Regions from separate parts of the Lacibacterium aquatile genome, predicted to be linked through region 2. Evidence: riboswitches for the same ligand, from Rfam matches in the RefSeq annotation. Region 2 holds a riboswitch; the other holds the start of a gene.
What was found. A riboswitch is a leader RNA that binds a small molecule or an ion and turns the genes downstream of it on or off. The one in region 2 is predicted to bind S-adenosylmethionine.

Region 1: it holds a riboswitch for S-adenosylmethionine, as region 2 does, so the genes downstream of both, metZ (O-succinylhomoserine sulfhydrylase) here and ACFSM5_RS05530 (methionine ABC transporter ATP-binding protein) in region 2, are expected to answer to the same signal.

What each region holds. Positions count from the first base shown of each region.
Region 1 is NZ_JBHUIP010000014.1:222,098-230,804, forward strand. Features, by position in the region: gene ACFSM5_RS18165 (glycosyltransferase family 2 protein) at 1-691, shown strand, start outside; gene ACFSM5_RS18170 (lipid-A-disaccharide synthase N-terminal domain-containing protein) at 693-1,013, shown strand; gene ACFSM5_RS18175 (ArnT family glycosyltransferase) at 1,017-2,507, shown strand; SAM riboswitch at 2,508-2,586, shown strand; gene metZ (O-succinylhomoserine sulfhydrylase) at 2,639-3,844, shown strand; gene ACFSM5_RS18185 (rhodanese-like domain-containing protein) at 3,860-4,309, shown strand; gene ACFSM5_RS18190 (MFS transporter) at 4,471-5,631, shown strand; gene ACFSM5_RS18195 (peptidoglycan-binding domain-containing protein) at 5,636-6,469, opposite strand; gene ACFSM5_RS18200 (pyridoxine 5'-phosphate synthase) at 6,571-7,311, opposite strand; gene ACFSM5_RS18205 (ATP-binding protein) at 7,374-8,707, opposite strand, start outside.
Region 2 is NZ_JBHUIP010000004.1:2,949-11,655, reverse strand. Features, by position in the region: gene ACFSM5_RS05540 (MetQ/NlpA family ABC transporter substrate-binding protein) at 1-730, opposite strand, end outside; gene ACFSM5_RS05535 (methionine ABC transporter permease) at 797-1,450, opposite strand; gene ACFSM5_RS05530 (methionine ABC transporter ATP-binding protein) at 1,431-2,474, opposite strand; SAM riboswitch at 2,542-2,618, opposite strand; gene ACFSM5_RS05525 (hypothetical protein) at 2,837-3,793, shown strand; gene ACFSM5_RS05520 (hypothetical protein) at 3,808-3,975, shown strand; gene ribA (GTP cyclohydrolase II) at 3,979-5,109, opposite strand; gene ACFSM5_RS05510 (AraC family transcriptional regulator) at 5,291-6,148, shown strand; gene ACFSM5_RS05505 (substrate-binding periplasmic protein) at 6,230-6,940, shown strand; gene aroQ (type II 3-dehydroquinate dehydratase) at 7,056-7,508, shown strand; gene accB (acetyl-CoA carboxylase biotin carboxyl carrier protein) at 7,508-7,975, shown strand; gene accC (acetyl-CoA carboxylase biotin carboxylase subunit) at 7,991-8,707, shown strand, end outside.

The DNA of each region.
Region 1 (8,707 bases), on a different contig from region 2:
CGAGGCCGAGAACATCCGCCCGCTGGTGGCCGAGATCCGCGCCGCCCTCGACGGTAAACTCGACTATGAAATCATCTATGTCGATGATGGCTCCACCGATGCGACCCCGCAGATCCTGGCCGAGCTGCGGGCTCAGGGGCCAAATTTCCGCTCCCTTCGTCATGTGACGCGCTGCGGCCAGTCTGCCGGTGTGCGGTCGGGTGTAAAGGCGGCGCGCGGCACCTGGATTGCGACCCTGGACGGCGATAGGCAGAACGATCCGGCCGATATTCCCGCCATGTGGGATCGCGCCCAGCAGGAGATCGCGACCAACCCCAAGCCCGTGCTGATCGCGGGCTGGCGGGTGAAGCGCCAGGATGTTCTGTCCAAGAGGATCGCCTCGCGCCTTGCCAACAAGCTGCGCCGCGCAATGCTGAAGGACGGCACGCCCGACACCGGCTGCGGCCTGAAGCTTTTCCCGCGCGAGCAGTTCCTCGAATTTCCTTACTTTAAACACATGCACCGCTATCTGTGTGCCTTGATGATCCGCCAGGGCGGACACATTGTTTCTGTGCCGGTCAATCACCGCCATCGCACGCAGGGTGTTTCCAAATACGGCAATCTCGACCGCGCATTGGTCGGAGTGTCGGATCTTCTGGGGGTCGCATGGCTGCAACGCCGTGCCTCGATCCCGACCGCCAACGAGGAATAAGATGGCGCTTATCGATAAATTCTGGGGCTTGTTCCTGCAGCAGTGGCATGCCGACGGCTGGTGGTTGCTGGTCGGCTTCGGGGCCCAGGCGCTGTTCATGTCGCGCTTCATCGTCCAATGGATCTATAGCGAAAAGCATCAGCGGTCGATGATCCCCATGGCCTTCTGGTGGATCAGCATCGCGGGCGGCCTGTCGCTCTTCGCCTATGCCGTCCATCGCGAGGAACTGGTGTTCGGCCTCGGTCAGCTGCTGGGCCTGATCGTCTATATCCGCAATGTTTTTCTGGTGCGCAAGGAACAGCGCTCGAACCAGGGTGCATAAAGGATGAGCGTCGACACCAAACCGCAAGACGATATGCCGCCCGAAGTTTTCCGCTTCGGCGTATCGCTGCTGTTTCTGGTGACGGCCAGCCGGCTGCTGGTTAACAGCAACGAATTTTACCCCCTGCATGGCGATGAAGCGCAGTATTGGCTGTGGGCGCAAGAGCTGAGCTTTGGCTATTACTCCAAGCCGCCGCTGATCGCCTGGATCATCGGTGCCTTCACCGGGCTGCTGGGCGACCGTGAGTTTGTGGTGCGCCTGGCATCACCGCTGCTGCATCTCGGCACCGCGCTGCTGATCTATGGGATCGGGAACAGGCTTTTCTCTCGTCGGGTCGGCTTCTGGGGCTCGCTCACCTATATCCTGATCCCCGGCGTCTCCTGGTCGTCCCTGCTGATTTCGACCGATCCGCCGCTGCTGTTCTGCTGGGCGTTGTCGCTCTATGCCCTGGTGCGGGCGGTTGAGGCGCCGCAGAAGTTGAAATGGTGGCTGGTCGGGGGGGTGGCCTTCGGTGTCGGCCTGCTGGCCAAATACGCCATGGTCTATTTCCTGGCGGGCCTGCTGTTGTGGGTCGTTGCCAAGCGGCGCGATCTGCTGCGGATGCCGGGGCTCTGGCTGATGATCGCCGTCGGCCTCGCGGTTCTGTCGCCGAACCTGATCTGGAACGCCATGAACGGCGGCGCGACCTTGGCCCATACGGCTGATAACGCCGACCTCGGCCATGGCGTTCGCCTGGATCCGGCCAAGCTGGGCGATTTTATCGCCGGTCAGTTGGGGGTCTTCGGGCCGATTACGTTTGCGGCGCTCGTAGGACTGATCGTCGTGCGCTTCAAGACGCTCTGGAAAGCAGAAGCGACTGCGCTGTTGCTGTGCCTGATCCTGCCGTCGCTGGTACTGATGACCGGCCTGTCGATGTTGTCGCGCGCCAATGCCAATTGGGCGGCGGTCAGCTATGTCGGTGGGAGCGTTCTGGTCGCGGCGATGCTGGCGGAAGGCAAGCGGGGGCGTATGGTCCTGATCGCCGCCACGGTGCTGCATGTGGTGGCGATGGGTATCGGCTATACCTACCACGACCTTGCCCGGATGGCGGGGGTGGAGATCCCCTATAAGAGCGATCCGACCCGCCGCTTCCAGGGGGGGCGCACCATCGGTCGGGCTGTTGCGGGTGTGCTGGCCGAACGCGGCATGCCGGTGCTGATGACGGATCAGCGGCTGCTCTACGCCCAGCTCGCCTATTACGCGCGGCCGCGCAAGCAGGTGCAGTGGGATGCGAACGGGCGGACCGACAGCCAGTTTGAGATGGAAAATCCGGCCTCCCAAGCGCGGGAGGATACGATCCTTTACGTTACCCGCTCGAACCAGCCCGGCGCCTTGCAGCATTTCCGCGAACAGGAGCGGATCGGCGCGATCACGGTTCCCCTGGGCAAAGGCGCTTCGGAGACCTATCATCTTTTCCTGCTGCGGGGCTTGACGGATCCGCCAAGCAAGGGTTAAACAACTTCCCGTGGTGATTTGAGCCGACCGGCTTGCGGCCACGTTAAACAAGCAGCTAAAAGGTCGTGCGCGCGGACTCCGCGCCTGCTTCCTCCCGGTCGGATCGAACGTTTGTGATCTTGGAGGATTTCATGGGTATCCCACATCCCGACGACGCTATCGAACTGGACACGCTGCTGATTCGCGGCGGGCTCACCCGGTCCAATTACGGCGAGACGTCGGAGGCGATCCACATGACCTCCGGCTTCACCTATGGCAGTGCTGCCGAGGCCGAGGCCCGCTTCACCGGCGAGAACCCCGGCTTCGTCTATTCCCGCTATGCCAACCCCACCCTGGATATCTTCGAGCAGCGTCTGCGCCAGATCGAAGGGGCAGGGGGCTGTCATGGCACCTCCTCGGGTATGGCCGCGGTCTATGCGGCGCTCGCGACCTCCCTGAATGCAGGCGATCATGTGGTCGCGAGCCGCGCGCTTTTCGGATCCTGCCATGTGATCCTGTCGACCATTCTGCCGCGCTACAATATCACGACCACCTTCGTCGACGGCGACGACCTGAAGGCCTGGGAAAGCGCGGTGCGCCCCAATACCAAGGTCTTCTTCCTGGAAACCCCGGCGAACCCCACCCTGGCCCTGGTCGATCTGAAGGCGGTCAGCGCCATCGCCCATGCGGCGGGGGCCAAGGTCATTGTCGATAACGCCTTCGCGACCCCGCTGCTGCAGCGCCCGCTGATGCTGGGCGCAGATATCGTCACCTATTCCGCGACCAAACATATCGACGGTCAGGGCCGTTGCCTGGGTGGCGCGGTGCTGGGAACCTCCGAATATTGCACCGATGTGCTGCAGCCCTTCCTGCGTCACACCGGCCCTGCGCTCTCTCCCTTCAATGCCTGGCTGCTGTCCAAGGGCCTCGAAACCCTGTCGCTACGCGTCCAGCGGTCCTGCGATACCGCGGAGATTTTGGCTGACCACCTGGGCGACAAGCCGCAGGTCGCCAAGCTGCTCTATCCCCACCACGACAGCCACCCGCAGGTCGAACTGGGGCGTCGCCAGATGTATCGCGGCGGCACCATCCTGTCGCTGGAACTGAAGGGCGGTCGCGCTGCCGCCTGGGCCTTCATGGATGCCTTCAAGATCATCGATATCTCGAACAACCTTGGTGACAGCAAGTCGCTGATCACCCATCCGACCACGACCACCCATCGTGCGATGGCCGAGGAGGACCGGTTGGCCATGGGGATCACCGAAGGGCTGGTGCGCCTGTCGGTCGGCCTGGAAGGCGTCAACGACCTGCTGGCGGATATCGACCGCGGCCTGAAGGCCGCCGCCGCGCATTCCTGAGATAGGAGAGGCACTATGCCTGATGGATCGCCCCCCGTTGTCGCCGCGCTCTATGCGGGTGATATCTCGCCGCGCGAAGCTTGGGATCTGCTGGTGGCGGAGCCGACCGCGCAGCTTATCGACGTGCGCTCGGAAGCCGAATGGAACTTCGTCGGTCTTCCCGATCTGACCTCGCTCAATCGGACGGCGCATAAAGTCCAATGGCAGCATTGGCCGACGTCTGCTCTCAACGACGGGTTCGTCGGCGAGGTGCGGCGCATCCCGGTGATTACGGCTGAAACGCCGTTGGTGCTGCTGTGCCGGTCCGGCGTGCGCAGTTTGGCGGCGGCCAAGAAACTCACCGAGAAGGGCTATGCCCGCGTCTATAATATCGCTGGCGGCTTCGAAGGGCCGCTCGATCCCGGCAAGCACCGAGGATCGCTGGCGGGCTGGAAGGTCGAAGGGTTGCCCTGGACCCAAGCTTAGAGCCGTAAAAAGCCGTGATCCCGGTGCTCGACACCGGGATCTCCTCCGGGAGATTATCCAATTCGGCCAAGATAGTGTGGACACGCACCCGGAGGAGATCCCGTGGTCAAGCCACGGGATGACGAAATCCGGTGACTGCGTGGGCAGGCTTGAGGAGGACCATGGCGGCACCCATTGATAAACGGACGCTGGCGGTTGCCCTCGCGGGTGCCGCTGCCTTCCTGGATCTCTACCCGACCCAGGCGCTGCTGCCCGATCTGGCCGCTGCCTTCCAGGCCGGACCGGCGGAGGTTGCGATGACCGTCACCGTCGGTACCGCCGCCGTTGCCTTAATGGCCCCGATCACGGGCGCGCTGGCAGACCGATTCGGGCGCAAGCGGTTGATCGTCGGTGCCTGCCTTGCTCTTGTGCTTCCGACCCTGATGACGGCCTTGTCGGGTAGCCTCGCCGAGCTTCTGCTCTGGCGTTTCCTTCAGGGATTACTGCTGCCTGCGATCTTTGCCGTCACGGTCGCCTATGTGGGGGAGGAGTACGAGCCGGGCGAGATCTCGCGTGCCAGCGGTCTCTATATCGCCGGAACCATCATGGGCGGTTTTCTGGGCCGCTTTGTCGCCGCCCTGGTGGCGGAGGGATATGGCTGGCGCTGGGGGCTGGGCAGTCTCGCAATCCTCAATCTGGCGTGCGGGCTGGCTCTTTGGGCCTATCTTCCCCCAGCGCGGAGTTTCCGCCCGGCCGACTCGCTGGGCAGTGTCGTCGGGGCCATGGGGCGGCATCTGCGCCGTCCGCCGTTGGTTGCGACCTTTGCATTGGGCTTCGGGGTGCTGTTTTCCCTGGTGGCCCTCTTCACCTACGCGAATTTCCATCTGGCGGCCGCGCCCTATAGCCTGTCGACCGGGCAACTCGGGGCGGTTTTCATTGTCTATCTCACGGGTGTCGCGGCTAGTCCCTGGACGGGGCGGCTGATCCGCCTGTTCGGGCGGCGCGGGGCGCTGGCCACGGCGGTTGGCATCGCCTGTACGGGGCTGGTGCTCACGCTCTTTTCACCCCTGCCCGTGATTATCGCGGGACTGGCCGTGGGATGTGCCGGGATCTTCATCACCCAAAGCGCCGCGACCGGCTATGTCGCGGGCAATGCACCCGAGGCCAAGACGGCGGCCGTCGGGCTCTATGTCGCAAGCTACTATCTGGGGGGAAGCCTGGGGGCCGTGGTGCCAGCCATGGCCTTAGCCCAGTTCGATTGGCCGGGTGTCGTTGTGATCGTGGCGCTGGTCCAGGCGGCGATGCTGCTCACCGCCTGGATATTCTGGCGCGACCCGAAATAGCTCTTTAGAACGTCGGTTCGCGACGCTTGGTGCCGAGATTGGCGGCAGCGCTCCCGACAAAATAAGGGTTGTTCGCACTGGCACCCGAGGACACAAACCCGCGCCACACGATCCAGCCTGCAATCGCCACCATCAGACCGGCGGCAAGCCACGGCCAGAAGCGGCTGATGCCCTCTTCCTCGGCCTTGGCGGCAGGGAAGTTGGCGCTGGGGGCTGAATACATATGCTCGGCAGTCACCTGTTCACGGGGAACGGCCGGGGGATTGACGCCGTTGGGGCGCGAGATGGGCGGCGGCAGATTCGGGTTATTCAGCGCGCGGTTCTGCGGCGAAGTGTAGTTTTGAGTCTGCTGTTGCTGGCTACCGGCGCTCATCTGCGGTGCCGTGAGCGTTGGGCCGCCGCTGGAGCCGCTCGACCGCTGACCATAGCCGGTCAGGGTCTGGGCAGAGCCGCCGAATTCTTCCGAGTCCACCTTGGCCTGAGGCACGGCAACAGGCTTGGGCGGGGGCAAGGCTGCCTGAGTACGTGCCTGCTGTTGCTGCTGAGCCGTGGGAAGGGACAGGCCCTTGGAGTATTTGGTATCGCGGACTTCGCGCAGGGCGTTCAGCGTCTGGCCGTCCAGCTTGCCGGTCTGCGGCAGCTTGGCTTCGCGCTGAAAATCGGTAATGCCCTTGCGGGTATTATCGGTCATCTCGCCGGTCGGCCGGTTCGAGAATTTGCCCATGAGCATAAGGATCTTCTGGGCTTCCTCGACCTCGTCTTTCGACTGGGCAAGTACAGGCGTCGCCAGCAAGGTGGCGGCCATAAGAGAGCTGAGAAGCAGACGTGTCGCGATCATGGTTCGGCTATTTAATCCTAATGTCCTACGCTTGTTATACAGGTGAAATAAGGCAGAACAACGGACGTTTTTTCAAGTCTGCCCTCTAAGTGACGAAAATCTCAGGCCAAACCGTCTTTTATAGCGCCAAGATAGCGTTTCACGGTCTCGCCCAGACCTACGTCCAGGGCATCGGACAGAATGGCATGGCCAATCGACACTTCCTCCGGTTTCAGACGCCGGATCAGGGCCGGGAGGTTGACCGTGTCGAGGTCGTGGCCGCCATGGACTGCCAGCCCGAGGGTGCGTGCATAACGCGCCGCCTGATCCAATTCATCCAGCAGGCGCTCCATTTCCGGCGTTCCATAGGCCTTGGCATAGTCTCCGGTATAGAATTCAACGGCAGCTGCTCCGGCGCGGGCCGTAAATTCCACCGACCGACGATCTGCATCGCAGAAGACGCTGACCCTGGCGCGGCTACCTTTCAAAGCGTCGCAGGCATCCTTCAAGGCAGCGTGATCGTCATAGGCGCGCCAACCGCGGGTCGACGTCACTTCGCCCGGCATGACCGGAACAGCGGTGAACTGCTGAGCGCCGACCTCGCGCACCAGGCGGATCAGTTCGGGACGCAGGTCGCCTTCCACATTCAACTCAATGCGCCCGTCTTCGACTTCCGGCAGGCGGGCGAAGGCGATGACGTCATCCAGCGTGGCATGGCGGGCGTCGGAGCGTGGGTGCAGCGTCAGACCTTGGGCGCCCGCGGCAATGCAGGTGCGGGCGGCTGCCAGGGGGTCGGGCAGGCCCGAGCCACGGCTGTTGCGCAGCAGGCAGACCTTGTTGAGATTGACGCTGAGACGGGTCATGGAAGCTCTCCTTTCCCGCCTACATAATCCTCAAAGGTGTCAGGATCTAGAGTCTGTTGCTTCTAGAGGCGACGCGGCAGTGAAACGCGCACCCGCAGGCCGCCCCGCACTCTGTTCAGCAACTCCAGCTCGCCGCCATGCAGATCGACGATGGATTTGACGATGGCAAGCCCGAGGCCTGAGCCGCCGGTGTCACGATTGCGCGAGCTTTCCAGGCGATAGAAGGGCTTCAGCACGTTGCCGATTTCCTCCTCTGGAATGCCGGGGCCGTCATCCAGGATCTCGACGAAGACCTCTTCGGTCGTTGCATGCACCGTGACCTCGGCCCGGCCGCCGTATTTGACGGCATTGTCGATGAGGTTGGCGAAGGCCCGTCGCAGGGAAGAGGGACGCCCGCGCATTCGCAAGGAGCGCCCCTCGCCAAAGACGCGCGCCTCGCGATGGGCGCCGAAAACGGTCCCCACAGTCTCGAAACGCAGGGGAGGGGCTTCGACCAGGCTCACGGCGGAGCCCGAGTCGGCGAAATCATCGCAGAGGGACTGCAGGATCGAAGAGAAGGAGACAAGCTGCTCGGCTTCCCGCAAGGCATCGTCTCGCAGGAAGGCGAGGGCCGAGGCGATCATCTCGGACATCTCGTCGAGATCCTTCAGGATCTTCTCCCGCAAGGCATCATCTTCGATGAATTCGGCGCGCAGCTTTAGCCGGGTTGCGGGCGTGCGGAGATCATGGCTGATCGCAGCGAGCATTCGGGTGCGGTCTTCCAGGAGGGTCCGCAGCGTTGTCCGGCCTTCCTCGATCACTTCGCCCAGCATGGCAATTTCCCGTCCGCCGACATCGGGCAGGGCAGGGGGACTGGGATCGTTGCGGCTGGCGGCAGCCGCCGTCGCCAGCTGCTCCAAAGGGCGCGATAGCCAAAGAGCCGCAAGGATTGCAGCACCCACCAGAATGGCCAGAGCTGCGCCATAGACCAATCCGACCATGACCGGCGTTGTACGCTGTGACCAGAAAACCTGCGAGCGGAAGACCAGCCAGCTGCCATCGCGGACGGGCAGCGATACTATGGCAGGAACGCCCATCTCATGCAGATCGAGAGACAGTTGGGAGAGCGCACTTTCAAGGCTGGCCCCGGCGAGGGTCAGGTCGAGCGCGCGATCTTCCAGCAGAGGGCGCTCCAGCCAGAGATAGACGATCTCGGGCGCCTGCGAGCCTGGATCCCTGACGACTGGCAAGATCAGCTGTGCGCCGTTTCGCTCTTCCCCCGGCGTGCTGGCCCGTTCGAACTTCATGCCGCTGAAATGCAGGGTGATGAGGTCCCCCGCCGGGTCGCGCCGCTCGGCCAGGGCGATGTCGGTCGCGCGCCAGACGCGTGCCATGCCCGCGCCAAGTTTCGGCGCCT
Region 2 (8,707 bases):
TGCGGATTTCATCCGACTGATAGGCCTTCACCACCTTGGCAACCCAAGGCTTGTCCTTGTCCTGGGTGCGGACAACGAGGATGTTGGCATAGGGGCTCTCGGGCGCTTCGCGGACAATGGCGTCCTTAATCGGATCGATACCGGCTTCAATGGCGAAGTTGGTGTTGATCGACGCCAGATCCACATCATCCAGGCTGCGCGGCAGCTGAGCGGCGTCCAGTTCGATGAACTTCAGCTTCTTCGGATTTTCGGCGACATCCAGCGGGGTTGCCTTCAGGCCGGCCTTCGGATCCAGCTTCAGCAGGCCCTTGGACTGCAGCAGAAGCAGCACACGGCCGCCGTTGGTCGGATCGTTCGGGATGGCGATCTTCGCACCTTCCTTCAGCTCGTCCAGGCTCTTGATCTTGCGCGAGTAGACGCCGATCGGATAGGTAACGGTCTTACCGACCGACACCAGATCATACTTGCGCTCAACAACCTGGTTATCGAGGTAAGGCTGATGCTGGAAGGAGTTCAGATCCAGATCGCCCGACGCCAGGGCAGCGTTCGGCTGAATATAGTCGCTGAATTCGATCACTTTGATATCGACGCCATCCTTCTTGGCAATGGCGGCGACCTTTTCGAAGATCTCGGCATGGGGACCGGCGGTGACGCCGACCTTCAGCGACTGGGCAAAAGCCGGAAGAGCAAACAGAGCGGCAGCAACGCCAGCAAGCAGGACACGCTTCATGGGACAGACTCCGAGTGTGGATCGCAGCGGTTTGCGCTTACGATCTGATTGAATTCAAGGGGTTAATTAGCGTTTCGAAAGACGTCGGACGAGGAAGTCGCCAGCGCTCTGAAGACATTGGACCAGCACGATCAGCACCGCGATCACGGTCAGCATCACTTCGACATTGAAGCGCTGGTAACCATAACGGATCCCGACGTCACCCAGCCCGCCGCCGCCAATCGCACCCGCCATGGCCGAATAGCCGATCAGCGAGACGATGGTGATGGTGACCGCCGCGACGATCCCCGGCAGAGCTTCGGGCAGCAGAACCCGGGTGACGATCTGGACCGGCGAGGCCCCCATGGCCTGGGCCGCTTCGATCAGGCCGCGATCCACTTCACGCAAGGCCGTTTCGATCAGACGGGCCAGGAACGGCGTTGCAGCAATCGACAGCGGCACCAGCGCCGCCGCCGTCCCGATAGAGGTGCCGACGATGGAGCGGGTGATCGGGATCACCGCCACCATCAGGATGATGAAGGGGGTCGAGCGGGTGGCGTTGATGATTACGCCCAAGACCCGGTTGACCGGCCAATTTTCGACAATGCCGCCCCGGTCGGTGACGACCAGAATCACGCCCAGCGGCAAACCTGCGGCAAGACCGACCAGGGTCGACACCGCGACCATGGACAGGGTTTCGAGCAGGGAGTTGAACAGAAGATCAAACAGCGCGGCCGACATAACCCAGCACCTCCGTGTCCAGCGCCTGATCCTTCAAGTCCGCCAAGACTTTAACTTGTGTTTCTCCATCGCCCGGCAGCGCCACCACCAGGGTGCCAAAAGCTGCCTCACCGATATGGTCGAGCTGACCATGGAGCAGATTGACGTCGATATCGAAGCGCCGCACGAGGCGCGATATCACCGGGTCGAGCGCCTTTTCGCCATGGAACTGGATGCGGATCAGCACCTGATCACCGGCCGACGGCGCGGGCTTCAACTGCTTCAGAACCGCCGCCGGCAGATCGCGGTTGAAGAGGCCCTTCACAAAATCCTGGGTCGTCGCCGTCTTGGGGCGGGCGAAGACATCCGCCGTCGGCCCCTCTTCCGCAATCACGCCGCCATCCAGCACCGCCACCTTATGGGCGATATCGCGGATGACACTCATCTCGTGGGTGATCAGCAGAACGGTCAGACCAAGCTGACGATTGATGTCGCGCAGCAGCTCCAGGATCGTCTCGGTCGTCTGGGGATCGAGGGCGGAGGTCGCCTCGTCCGACAGCAGAACCTTGGGCTCGGACGCCAGTGCACGGGCGATGCCGACACGCTGCTTCTGACCGCCCGAAAGAGCACGCGGATAGACATCGCGCTTATCGGCCAGCCCGACAAGATCCAGCAGCGGCAGCGCCTTGGCATGGGCCGCCGACTTCGACAGACCCGCCAGCTGGAGCGGGAAAGCGACATTCTCGACAACCGAGCGCGAGGACAGCAGGTTGAAATGCTGGAAGATCATGCCGATCTCGCGGCGCTTCTCGCGCAGGGCGCCCTCGCCCAGGGCCGTCAGATCGACGCCATCGACGATGACACGGCCCGACGTGGGGCGTTCCAGCAGATTGACGCAGCGGATCAGGGTCGATTTACCAGCGCCAGAACGGCCAATGATGCCGTAGATCTCGCCCTTATTGACCGACAGGGTGATGTCGCGCACGGCAGTGACCGAGCCGGACTTGCCGCTATAGGTCTTGGTGATCCCGTCCAGCAGGATCATCGGTGATGTATCTGTGTGTGGCACGGGCCACGCCTCCAAAAGCTCAACGTTACGGCGACGTCGGCTGGGCGGTTTAGGCCCATCGCTTTAGCGGTATTTATAACGCGCCCGCAATCTGTCGCTCAAATCGGCGCGGTAATCAGGAACGTAGGCCTGACCTATTTGGAAATCAATCGGAAATTACCTGTGACTTGATATGCGTGAAATGCATTTCACAGAAAATCAATGCATATAACACGTCGTGCACCACTTCAAAAATTAAACAAAGCAGATATTTGAAATTTGTCACAAATTGCATATCGTACTCAAATACGTTTCATGCGGACGTGATGCCGAAGAAACATAACCCATGGGAGATATCCATGCGTCCATCTCTCGCATTGGCATGTGCCGTCTTCATGCTTTCGGGCTGCACCTCTTTGGGTGGCTACCCTGACCGCCCGGAAGAAATATCGGATAAGACCAGCAAACTCCGCGAACGCTATTTCCTTCCGAATACAGACGTTCTTGCGACCTATGCGGGTAAAGGGTCAGACCGACGCGCATATCGCGACGAAGTCGTCTATGGCCAGCTACAGGCATTTGACCTGATGTTTTCCGATTTTGTCGAACAGCTTTATAAGGAAGGCGTCATCACCAACCTTTCGCTCGACATTATGGGGATCGGCGTCGGCACAGCCGGGGCGACAGTCACAGGAGCAGCGGCCAGCCGGGTATTATCCGCCGTCTCGGCTGGGATCGCCGGCAGCCAGACATCGATCAACAAAAATCTATATTACGAGCGCACAATGCCTGCATTGCTGGCGTCGATGGTGGCAGAGAGGTCAAAAATTCTGGCCGATATCGAAAGGGGCCTATCGTTAAGCGACGATAAATACCCCCTTGGGCGCGCCCTTATGGATATCGAACGATATTATCATGCCGGATCAATCCCAGGCGCCATTACAACCATCACGGAAAAAGCCGGTGAAACGAAGGCGAAAGCGGAAACGAGCCTCAATGTCACCAGAGACAAGGCGTTCGTCGCCGCTGACGCTCAAGAACGGGTGAAAGAGTTGGTGGCAATCGTCAAGGACCTGCCCCCAGGTGAGGCATACACAATTCTGGCAGCACCGCCGACGCAGCTCGATACAGACACCAGCAATATGATCTCGACTGTCACAGGCACGACCATCGGAACACAGCAATTTGAGCAAAAGCTTAAAGGCCCTGCAAATGATGCAGCGGCCAAAAGACTTCTGACACAGGTGCTCCTCGGGATTGATCGCTCAACGCAAAACATCGGACCGTGGAAAGCCGCAATACAAGCTGCAAAATGACAAGGAGAAATTAGATGGCCAAACAATATGTAAAAATGGAAACCAAATACCACGCCGGAATCACAGAAGAGCAGATGGAAACCGAGGCTCAAATGAGTCGCGACAATGGAAACAAAGATGTTTCCTACACCGGCAGTCAGAAAGACGGCTGGATCTTGATCTATTATATCGAGAAGATCTAATCCTTACTTCGGCAGTAGATGCCCTGCTTTTTCAGCCTTGGTCGCGAGGTACTTCTCGTTATGCGGATTGGCAGCGAAGGCATGGACCAGCCGCTCGGCCACCGTGATCCCGGCTTCTGAAAGCGCCGCGATCTTGGAGGGGTTGTTGGTCAGTAGGCGCACCGCACCCACCCCCAGCTGACGCAGCATGGCGCCCGCGATGTGATAGTCGCGCTCGTCGGGCTCGTACCCCAGATGCTCGTTGGCATCGACGGTGTCCAGGCCCTTGTCCTGCAGGGCGTAGGCGCGAAGTTTCGAGGCAATGCCGATACCCCGGCCTTCCTGCACCAGATAGAGCACGATACCGCCACCGGCCTCGGCAATCGTCTTGACCGCGCCGCGCAGCTGCTCGCCGCAATCGCAGCGCAAGCTTCCCAGCAGATCGCCGGTGATGCAGGAGGAATGCAGGCGGGTCAGTACCGGTTGTGTCAGGTCCGGCTGCCCGATGAGGATCGCCAGATGATCCGGCCCACCGTCGGCAGGACGGAAAGCAACAATGCGGGCGTCTTCGGCCTCGGCCAGCGGCACCCGCGCCTCCGACACCTTATGGAGCAGACGGCCGGAGAGCAGATCGTAGTCGCGGATGGTGTCCGCCGCGACCGATAGCAGGGCCGCGCCCTCGCTGGCTGGGAACAACAGTACGGCGGGCAGCAGCTGCGCGATCTTCATCAGACGGATGGCGGCATCGGCCAGCGGATGGGGCGCACGGCGTTTCGGCGCCTCCGGGCGGCCCTGTTCCATCGCCAACACCGGATCGGCGATGCGGGCCAGCGTACCGGGCTCACAAGCCTGCTGCGGCAGGTCATAGGCCACAGCCTCATCCGACGGTGCATCGCTCTCCCACCCCAGCGCAATCGCGCGGCGGCGGGTCATCACAAGTTCCACACCACCCTGAGCTAAGCTAGCGAGCCAAGCCTGGGTGCGGGCCTCGCAACCTTCGACCGGCAGGGCCAGCACCGATTGACCATCCGCCCCCACCAGACGCACCGGCAGGGTTCGCCGCACCTCCCCGATAGCACGATCCAGCGCCAGCAGATCGCTGGGCTCGGGCGGCTCGACAGGATTGAAGGCGGCAAGAAACGCTGGGGCGGTCACGGTGGGCCTCGAAGGACAAAAACAAACAAAGACACTATAGGGCAGATGGCGCTTGCCCGCTAAAGCGGCAAGAGCGTGGCTGCATTGCCATTGCTACGCCCCCTGGTTTCCCCTTAGCAAGTGTTTGAGCTTAGCAAGATCTATCAAAAGCGATGCCCCTATGGTGGTCGGCGGAGGGAACATGAACAAGACAGCCACCCTGATGGGTTATGAGCATCGCATCCAGCGGGTCCTCGATCATATCGCGGCCCACCCCGGCCAGGATCACAGCCTGGACGGGCTGGCGGAAATCGCCTGTTTCTCGCCCTATCATTTCCATCGGATCTACCGGGCGATCATGCGGGAAACCGTGCTGGATACCCTGCGCCGTCAGCGCCTGCATGGTGCCGCAGCGGCCTTGCTTCAGGCCGAAGACAGTCTGGAGCAGATCGCCCGGCAGGCCGGATACGGCAGCCTTGCCGCCTTCAGCCGGGCATTCCTGGCCGCCTATGGCATCGCGCCGGGCGCCTATCGCTCCCAGGGACTGCTCGTGGTTCCCTCCCCCTATCAACCCGTCGAGGATGACCCCATGAGCTATTCGGCCGAAATCCGCACCACCCCCACCCGCCATGTGGCCCGTATTGCCCATAAGGGCGACTATCAGAAGATCGGCACCGCCTTCGACAAACTGGCGGCCTGGGCAGGCGCCCGGAACCTGTTTTCGCCCGACAGCCTGATGATCGGCATCTTTTACGACGATCCCGACGGGGTGCCGCTGGATGACCTCCGCTCCTTCGCCTGCCTCACCGTTCCCCAAGAAACCCCGACGGGGGGCGAGGTCGACAGCGGCTACATCGAAGGCGGTAAATTCGCCGTCGTCCGGCACAAGGGACCCTATGCCGAGCTACCAAAGGCTTACGCATGGCTGTTCCGCGAATGGCTGGTCAAAAGCGGGCAGGAAACGGCCGACGCCCCCTGCTTCGAGATTTATCTGAACGATCCCAGCAGCTTGCCGCCCGCCGAATGGCTGACGGATATCTATCTGCCGCTTAAAGGCTGATCCGACGCCCGCCTGGGACGTATGACAGCCTGTAGCTTTTGACAATCGACCTGAAGCAGGGCCGCGCGCATAACCCTCGCCATGCTGCGCGCCCTGCTCATCCTGCCGTTTCTTTTGGCCGCCGTCCCTGCCCGGGCGGTGGAGCTGATTGCGCACGAGGTTCCGCCCTACGTCTTCGATCAGGACGGCATCGCCTATGGTCCAGCTATCGACATCGCCCGCGAGCTCGTATCGGCGGTTGGGATCCATCAGGACTTCCGTATTCTGCCGAGCCTGCGTTTCATCCGCGATCTCGAAGACGGCGGCCGCATCGGCATCATGAAGGCCAGAACCCGCGACACCGAAGACCGTTTTCAATGGATCGCCCCGCTGGCGACCGAAGCCGCCGGGTTTGCCGCCCTCGCTCCCCGACCGGCGCCGGAGACCCTGACCGAAGCGCAGACGATGGGCATCATCGGCGTTATGGAGGGCGGATTTGCCGAACCCTGGCTGGACCATCGGCAGGTGGCGTTTGATGCCACCCGCGATGAGGCGACCAATCTGCAGAAGCTGCTGGCCAAAAGGATCGACGTCTGGCTGGCACCGCTCAGCGCCATGGGGGTCTTGACCGGTCGTGGCGGCAAGCCGTCCCTGCGCAGCCAGATCAATGTCGGCCCGCCTGTATTCCAGGTGGAATATTACATCGTTGCCTCGCGCGACGTTCCGGCCGCGATCGTCGAAGGCATGCAACGCCGCCATCGCGCCTTGATCGCCGAAGGGACCTTTCAGGCGCTGATGCATCCCACCCGCTAGGGCTTGGCAGGCGGCTTTTTTGCTTATGCTCGCCACATATTAGCCATTTCCTTGCGCAGCCCGTCTGACATGCTATAACCAGTGGCTGATCGCAACGGACATACGAGACCTAGGATTGTCATCCCCCCTCGTCCTTGTTCTCAACGGGCCGAATCTCAATCTTCTCGGCACCCGGGAACCTGAAATCTACGGACGCACCACCCTTGCCGATATCGAGGCACAGGTGCGGTCTGTTGCGCATGGGCATGGCTTGGCCATCGATTTCCGCCAGTCCAATATGGAAGGCGAATTGGTCGGCTGGATCCAGGAAGCGCGGAACAGCGCCCAGGGCATCATTATCAATGCCGGGGCCTATACCCACACTTCCATTGCACTGCTCGATGCGCTAAAGGCCGTCGGCCTTCCGGCCATCGAAGTGCATTTGTCCAACATCTTTCACCGCGAACCGTTCCGCCACACCTCATATCCGGCACAGGCGGCGGTTGGTATCATTGCCGGTTTCGGTGCGCTCTCCTATGAGCTGGCCGTCGCCGCAATGGCAAAACTCTTGAAGCAACGCGAGGCGTGATGTCCCAGCACGACCTGGAACTTGAGCTGATCCGCAATCTTGCCGGTCTGCTCGACGAAACCAAGTTGACCGAGATCGAATTCGAACGCGACAAGGTGCGCATCCGCGTCGCCCGGACTCCGGGCGCCGTGAGCGTCGCCGCTCCGGTCGCGATGGCGGCTCCAGTCGCAGCACCGGCTCCGGTCGCAGCGGCCCCGGCGGTCGGCCTGCCGACCAGCGATCCGGCCAGCCATCCGGGCGCGGTTACCTCGCCGATGGTCGGCACCGTCTATCATGCGCCAGACCCCAATTCCCCGGCCTTCATCAAGGTCGGCGACAAGGTCACCCAGGGCCAGACCCTGCTGATCATCGAAGCGATGAAGGTCATGAACCCCTTCGCCTCGCCGCGTTCCGGCACCGTCAAGGACATCATCGTCCGCGACAGCCAGCCGGTCGAATTCGGCGAAGTCCTGCTGATCATCGAGTAAGGCGCAAACGAGCCGATGTTCGAAAAGATCCTGATCGCCAATCGCGGCGAAATCGCCCTTCGTATTCACCGGGCCTGCCGCGAGCTGGGCATCAAGACGGTGGCGATTCATTCGACCGCCGACAGCGATGCCATGCATGTGCGCCTTGCCGATGAGAGCGTCTGCATCGGGCCGCCCGCGCCCCGGCAGTCCTATCTCAATATGCATGCCATCTTGACGGCGGCGACGATCACCGGGGCCGAAGCCATTCACCCAGGCGTTGGCTTCCTGGCTGAAAACGCCGATTTCGCCCAGATGGTCCGCGATCACGGTCTCGTCTTCATCGGCCCCGATCCCGAGCATATCCGGATCATGGGTGACAAGATCACCGCTAAACATGCAGTGACCGAGCTGGGTATTCCGACCGTTCCCGGTTCGCCCGGTCCGATCACCTCCGACGATCAGGCGATGGAGATCGCCAATCAGATCGGCTATCCGGTTCTGATCAAGGCGGCGGCAGGCGGCGGCGGCAAGGGCATGAAGGTTGCCCAGAACGACGACGAACTGCGCGCGGCCCTGCCGATCGCCCGTTCCGAAGCCAAGGCGTTCTTCAATAACGACGCCGTCTTCATGGAAAAGTACCTCGGGCGTCCGCGCCATATCGAGCTGCAGATCCTGGGCGATGGTCAGGGCAACGTCATTCATATGGGCGAGCGCGACTGCTCGCTCCAGCGCCGCCATCAGAAGCTGGTC